Regions from separate parts of the Pseudoalteromonas sp. SWN166 genome, predicted to be linked through region 1. Evidence: predicted binding sites of a transcription regulator. Region 1 holds the regulator's gene; the other holds the start of a gene.

Region 1 (3,530 bases):
TCGTTAGATAAATCAGCACTAAAGCCGTCAATATGTTTATCAACTACGGTTAAGCAAACGCCATTAGTTGCAATGCTGTCGCCTAGCTTTACATCTTTCATATCAAGATCAGCACTTTGAATGCGAATAGCTAAGTCGCCTTGTTTTTTTTGTAATAAAGCAATTTTGCCTGTGGCTTCTATTATTCCAGTAAACATAGCGCTACTCTTTTTTATTAAGTGGTTTTAATGAGCTTTTAACGCGGTGATACGTAAATCGTCACCAATGCGCGCACATTCATTAAATGTTAAATCAACGGTGTTTTGCATACTCGTCAATTCAGGAAAATTAACTAAACTTTTTGCATCATGGCCCATTAATTTAGGCGCCAAATAAAAAACAAACTCGTCAACTAAATCAAACTCTGTCATTTTACCAGCAAGTGTTGCTCCGCTCTCAAGCCAAACATTATTAAACTGCAGTTGCCCAAGCTTTTCTAAAACAGCCTGTAAATCAACTTTACCGTTACTTTCACTTACTTCAATATGCTTTACAAAATGCGGCCATTGCAGGGATTTATCAACCTTAGTGGTAAATATAATTACATCACTTTGGATTTTAAATAAAGCAAGGTCAGGTGTTAAGCGATTTTGAGAGTCAATTATAACACGCACCGGTTGACGAAGTGGTAAATCGGTAGGTAACGTGCAAGGCAACTCGCTTAGTCGCACGTTAAGTTTAGCATCGTCTACTAATACAGTATCTGCACCTGTTAAAATAGCGCAGCTTTGCGCTCGGTATAATTGTACGTCTTGGCGAGCAGCGGGACTTGTGATCCACTTACTTTGCCCATTTTTAAGCGCTGTTTTACCATCTATGCTTGCTGCCATTTTACAGGTCACATAAGGTAAGCCTTGTTCCATTCGCTTAAAAAAGCCAATGTTAAGTGCGCGAGCTTGTGATTCGAGTAACCCATAAGCAACGTCAATACCGGCATCGCTCAGTATTTTAAGACCTTTACCTGCAACTTGTGGGTTTGTATCAACCATAGCGGCAATAACTTTTACTACCCCTGCGGCTTTTAAACCTTCAGCACACGGTGGCGTACGCCCATAATGACTACACGGTTCAAGCGTTACATAAGCCGTTGCACCTTGTGCATTATTCCCCGCCATAGCTAACGCGTTTACTTCAGCGTGCCCTTGGCCTGCTAATTGATGAAAACCCTCACCAATTATTTGATTATTTTTAACTAATACACAGCCAACATTAGGATTAGGTGTTGTAGTAAACCGCCCTTTTTTGGCAAGTTCTATGGCGCGTGCCATATACATTTCGTCATGTTCGGTAAAAATAGTTTGGCTTTGCATTTATTACTCCCCTAAGCGGGCAATTTCTTCGCCAAATTCGCGTATATCTTCAAACGAGCGATAAACAGAAGCAAATCTTACGTACGCAACTTTATCGAGTTTTTTAAGTGCTTCCATAATACATTCGCCCACCAAATGGCTTGAAATTTCTCGCTCACCCGTTGCGCGTAGTTGTGATTTTATTATATTTACAACTTCATCTACTTGCTCGGTACTCACTGGGCGTTTTTCGAGTGCGCGATTTAAGCCATTTAAAAGCTTATCTTCGTTAAACGGTTCCCGGCTGCCATCTTGCTTAACAACGCGAGGCATAACCAGCTCAGCGCCTTCAAATGTAGTAAAGCGCTCGTGGCAGTCATTACACTCACGACGCCTGCGAACTTGATGGCCTCCGCCAACAAGGCGAGAGTCAATTACTTTAGTATCTTTTGCGGTACAAAATGGACAATGCATAACTCGGTACTTCCGTTTTAAAACAAAAAAGACCGCTAAATAGCGGTCTTTTATCTTAGCAAAAAACTAAACAGTTGTGATCTAAATTACTACTGCTTAAGCAATTAAGCGTAAACAGGTAATTTTGCACAAATAGCTTTTACTTTTTCTTTAACTTGCGCCTGTACAGATTCATCAGTGATGTTATCTAGTACGTCACAAATCCAGCCAGCAAGCTCTTTTGATTCTTCTTCTTTAAAACCACGACGAGTGATAGCAGGAGAACCAATACGCAAACCAGATGTTACAAACGGTGAGCGTGGATCGTTTGGCACTGAGTTTTTATTAACTGTGATGTTAGCGTTGCCTAGGGCAGCGTCCGCATCTTTACCAGTGATATCTTTGTCGATTAAATCAAGTAAGAATAAGTGGTTTTCAGTTTTGTCAGATACGATTTTGTAGCCACGTTCTTGCATAACTGCAACCATTGCTTTTGCGTTTTTAACAACTTGTGTTTGGTATACTTTAAACTCTGGTTGAAGTGCTTCTTTAAATGCCACTGCTTTTGCTGCAATAACATGACATAAAGGACCGCCTTGGCCACCAGGGAAAACAGCGCTATTAAGCTTTTTGTAAATAGCTTCGTCGCCACATGCAGAAATAATTAAACCACCACGAGGGCCTGCAAGTGTTTTATGCGTAGTTGTTGTTACAACGTGTGCATGAGGAACTGGGCTTGGGTAAACGCCTGCCGCAATTAAGCCGGCAACGTGAGCCATATCAACAAACAGGTAAGCACCTATTTTATCAGCAATTTCACGGAACTTAGCCCAATCAACAATACCTGAGTACGCTGAAAAACCACCAATGATCATTTTTGGTTTATGCTCAAGTGCTAGCGCTTCAACTTGTGCGTAGTCAATTTCGCCCGTTGCTTCATCTAGTCCGTATTGGATTGCATTGTAAAGCTTACCAGAGAAGCTTACGTGAGAACCGTGAGTTAAGTGACCACCATGAGCTAAGCTCATACCCAGTACAGTATCACCAGCATCTAATAATGCTAGAAAAACAGCGGCATTTGCTTGCGAACCAGCATGTGGCTGTACGTTAGCATAGTCAGAACCAAATAATTCGTTAGCACGGTCAATTGCTAATTGCTCAACAACATCTACATGCTCACAACCGCCATAATAACGTTTGCCAGGGTAACCTTCTGCGTATTTGTTTGTAAGCTGTGAACCCTGCGCTTCTAGTACGCGTGGGCTACAGTAGTTTTCTGAAGCGATTAGTTCGATATGCTCTTCTTGGCGAGCAGTTTCTTTGGTTATCGCGTCAAATAACTCTGGATCAAAATCCGAAATATTCATGCTACGTTCTAACATTGGGGTCTCCTAGGGCAACGTGTATGGTGTTTTTTAGAGGCTTTATTGTACGCTTTAAACGACTCTTTGCCTACGCTCTTAAGTTGAGGATATTTAAACAGGGATTGAAACTATTTCACAGCCCTTTTAAGATGATATTTCTTAATAAACACATAACTATTTTAAATGAATTTTATTTCCTACATTTAATTAGCTAATGAAAGCGGCTTGTTTTTATTATTTACAGTTATAAAAAAAGCGGCCTAAGCCGCTTCAATTACTCTTTTTCACTAACCTAACTTAGCGAGCATTTCAGTGCGTAATGCGTCGTAATCGGCGTTCATATCGCTTGCTAGGCATGGTTTTGCTAGTGCATCAGCAAGTGGTT
Region 2 (3,530 bases), on a different contig from region 1:
TAACTCGTAGTTATTCTTTAAACGTTCGTACTCAGGCACTACTTGTTTCAAAATACCGTCTTTACTTGCTTTAACGCTAATGTGACCACGTGGTGGCTCAATACCATTTGTTGCGTTAGAGATTTGCGACGATGTTTCTGAAGGCATTAACGCACTTAGTGTTGAGTTACGCATGCCGTGCTCTTTAATGCTGGCACGTAATGTATCCCAATCAAGGTGAAGTGGTTCATCACAAATTTTATCTAAGTCACGTTTGTACGTATCTGTTGGCATAATGCCCTGTGAATACGTTGTTTCGTTAAACTTAGGACATGCACCACGTTCTTTAGCAAGCTCGTTTGATGCTTTCATTAGGTAGTACTGAATCGCTTCAAACGTTTTGTGAGTCAGTGCATTTGCGCTGCCATCTGAGTAACGCTTACCGTTTTTAGCTAAGTAGTATGCGTAGTTAATTACGCCTATGCCTAGTGTACGACGACCCATAGTCGCATTTTTTGCAGCCGGTACTGGGTAGTCTTGGAAATCAAGTAAGTTATCAAGTGCGCGCACTGCAAGTTCAGCTAGCTCTTCAAGCTCGTCTAGTGACTCAATGGCACCTAAGTTAAACGCAGACAGTGTACAAAGGGCAATTTCGCCTTCTTCGTCGTTTACGTTGCTTAGTGGCTTAGTTGGCAATGCAATTTCTAAACATAAGTTAGATTGGCGAATAGGCGCAACTTTAGCAATGAACGGGCTGTGTGTATTACAGTGGTCCACATTTTGTAAATAAATACGACCTGTACTTGCACGCTCTTGTGCAAACATAGAGAAAAGCTCAATCGCTTTAATACGCTTTTTACGAATAGATTCGTCTTGTTCATATTTTACGTAAAGCGCATCAAATTCTTCTTGGTCTTCAAAAAATGCATCGTAAAGGCCTGGCACGTCTGATGGGCTAAATAACGTAATGTAATCGTCTTTAATTAAACGAGAGTACATTAATTTATTAAACTGTACGCCGTAATCAAGGTGGCGAACACGGTTGTCATCTACACCACGGTTATTTTTAAGCACAAGTAGGTTCTCTACTTCTAGGTGCCAAAGCGGGTAAAACAATGTTGCTGCGCCGCCACGTACACCACCTTGTGAACAGCTTTTAACAGCTGTTTGAAAGTGCTTATAAAAAGGAATACAACCTGTGTGGTACGCTTCGCCGTTACGAATGTGGCTACCTAGCGCACGAATACGACCTGCGTTAATACCAATGCCCGCACGTTGTGATACGTATTTAACAATCGCAGACGATGTAGCATTAATTGAATCAAGGCTGTCGCCACACTCAATTAATACACATGAGCTAAACTGGCGAGTAGGCGTACGTACACCTGCCATAATAGGCGTAGGTAATGATATTTTAAATAACGAGACTGCATCATAAAAACGCTTAATGTAAGAAACGCGTGTTTCACGTGGGTAGTCAGAGAATAAGCTTGCCGCGACTAAAATATATAAAAACTGTGCACTTTCGTAAATCTCACCCGATACACGGTTTTGAACAAGGTATTTACCTTCAAGCTGTTTTACAGCCGCGTAGCTAAAATTAAGATCGCGAGAATGATCGAGGTATGCATCAAGCTCGTCTAACTCTTGCTCAGTGTAATCTACAAGTAAGTGAGCGTCGTAGCGTTTATCTTCAACCATTTTTGTTACATGGTTAAATAAACGTGGTGGCTCAAATTGGCCGTACGCTTTTTTACGTAAATGGAATACAGCTAAACGTGCCGCTAGGTATTGGTAATCAGGCGATTCTTTTGAAATTTGATCTGCAGCAGCTTTAATAATGGTTTCGTGTATGTCTTTAGTACGAATACCGTCGTAAAACTGAATGTGTGATTTTAATTCAACTTGCGAAACCGATACGTTTTTTAAACCTTCGGCGGCCCATTCAATAACGCGATGGATCTTATCAAGATCAAGAGGCTCTTTACGCCCGTCACGTTTGCTTACAGATAACTGTTGGTTCATTTGCCTGTATTCCTTGGGAATTATGTATTTTGACCAATGCGTCATACCTCGCAATGGCAAGGTAAGTACTCATTTATTATAAGTTTCACCGTAATGGCGAATTTAATTGAATAACATTTGGCCACAATATCTGGTGTTGTTCAATTTAGAGATCACAAGATAGTGTGGTCTGAGTTGTTTTGCAAGGGACATAATTGCCCCTATATGTGGATAACTTTGGGATAACGCATTTGTGTTAGTAGACACTCACCTTCGAACAATCATTTAAGTTAGAATATGCAAAAATCAACTAATGATCTGCTAAATTTACGCATTTTAAAAATAAATTTTGACTGCTTTTTTTATCGACAAGCTTTGTGTGAAAACTAACACAATCACAATATATAGTGTTTAATAATTAACATGGCACTATATATGGTTTCAGTGCACTATCTAAGTGAGTTGTTTAGTGTTCATGGTTGAACGCTTTTATAAATAAAAAGCATAATTAGAGGGAAGATATAGAAATGGGCTAAAAGATAGCCCATTTAAATTTATACAAAGAGCATGCTGCTCAGTGTAATAATTTTAAAAATACCTATTATTACACTTTCTGATATTTCTATAGATAAACTGAACTTCAATTTTAGTTATCCTAAATCTGAGTTAGTCACTTGCTGAGAATATAAGAATAAGTTACGCTCAAACTTCCAAACTTGGGCACTTTCTTAAAACTCGAGCAAGTGTCTTTGCTAACATCATATTCAAAATTTGAGTATGGTGTTAGCCCCTCCACTTAATTGAAATATCAATCCCATCAAAGTGTTAATAAAACTCTAATGTGGTCTGAGTTGTTTTGCAAGGGACATAATTGCCCCTATTTGTGGATAACTTCGGTATAGCGTATTTGTGTTAGTAGACGCTCACACTTAAACGACCACTCAACCAAAGGCGTTTAAAAAGTAAACTAATGATCTGCTAAATTTACGCATTTTAAAAATAAATTCTGACTGCTTTTTTTATCAGCAAGCTTTGTGTGAAAACTAACACAATCACAATATATAGTGTTTAATAATTAACATAGCACTATATATGGTTAAAACCATCAATTGGGCTTAGCCAGTTAAAATTGGCTTCCCAAGCTATCGCTTCATCTTTACTTGGGATGTAACCCCAAAGTGCCGTTGCGGTATGCATACCTGCCGCTTTGCCTGCTTGTATGTCACGTTGTGCATCACCAATGTATAAACAACGGCTTGGTTCTACCTGCATAAGCTTTGCACAATGTAGCAGTGGTAGAGGTGATGGCTTCGCTTCAGCTAATGTGTCGCCACTTATTATCACACTGGCATTTTTTAATGCGGGAATAGCTGCCACTAAAGGATCGGTTAAAAACCCTGGTTTATTAGTCATGATCCCCCATTTGATCTTTTTCTGATCAAGGGCGATAAGTAACGATTCAACACCAGAGAAGCAATGCGTGTGCTTTGCTATGTTTGCAGCGTACTCGTCAACTAATTGCTTTATAAGCTCGCTTTGGGGTTGTT

What was found. Region 1 encodes NrdR, which represses ribonucleotide reductase genes. Its sites were predicted from a motif close to AAACACNANATNTNGTGTTT; they were not measured.
Region 2: nrdA (class 1a ribonucleoside-diphosphate reductase subunit alpha) is a predicted target of NrdR. The motif match lies at 2,124-2,143, and genes of this name have one in related genera.

The regions. Positions count from the first base shown of each region.
Region 1 covers NZ_JADYXB010000037.1:17,690-21,219, forward strand. Annotated here, with positions in the region: gene I6F49_RS16860 (riboflavin synthase) at 1-197, opposite strand, end outside; gene ribD (bifunctional diaminohydroxyphosphoribosylaminopyrimidine deaminase/5-amino-6-(5-phosphoribosylamino)uracil reductase RibD) at 225-1,349, opposite strand; gene nrdR (transcriptional regulator NrdR) at 1,353-1,802, opposite strand; gene glyA (serine hydroxymethyltransferase) at 1,907-3,163, opposite strand; gene thrC (threonine synthase) at 3,433-3,530, opposite strand, start outside.
Region 2 covers NZ_JADYXB010000025.1:49,616-53,145, reverse strand. Annotated here, with positions in the region: gene nrdA (class 1a ribonucleoside-diphosphate reductase subunit alpha) at 1-2,004, opposite strand, end outside; gene I6F49_RS14460 (HAD family hydrolase) at 3,070-3,530, opposite strand, start outside.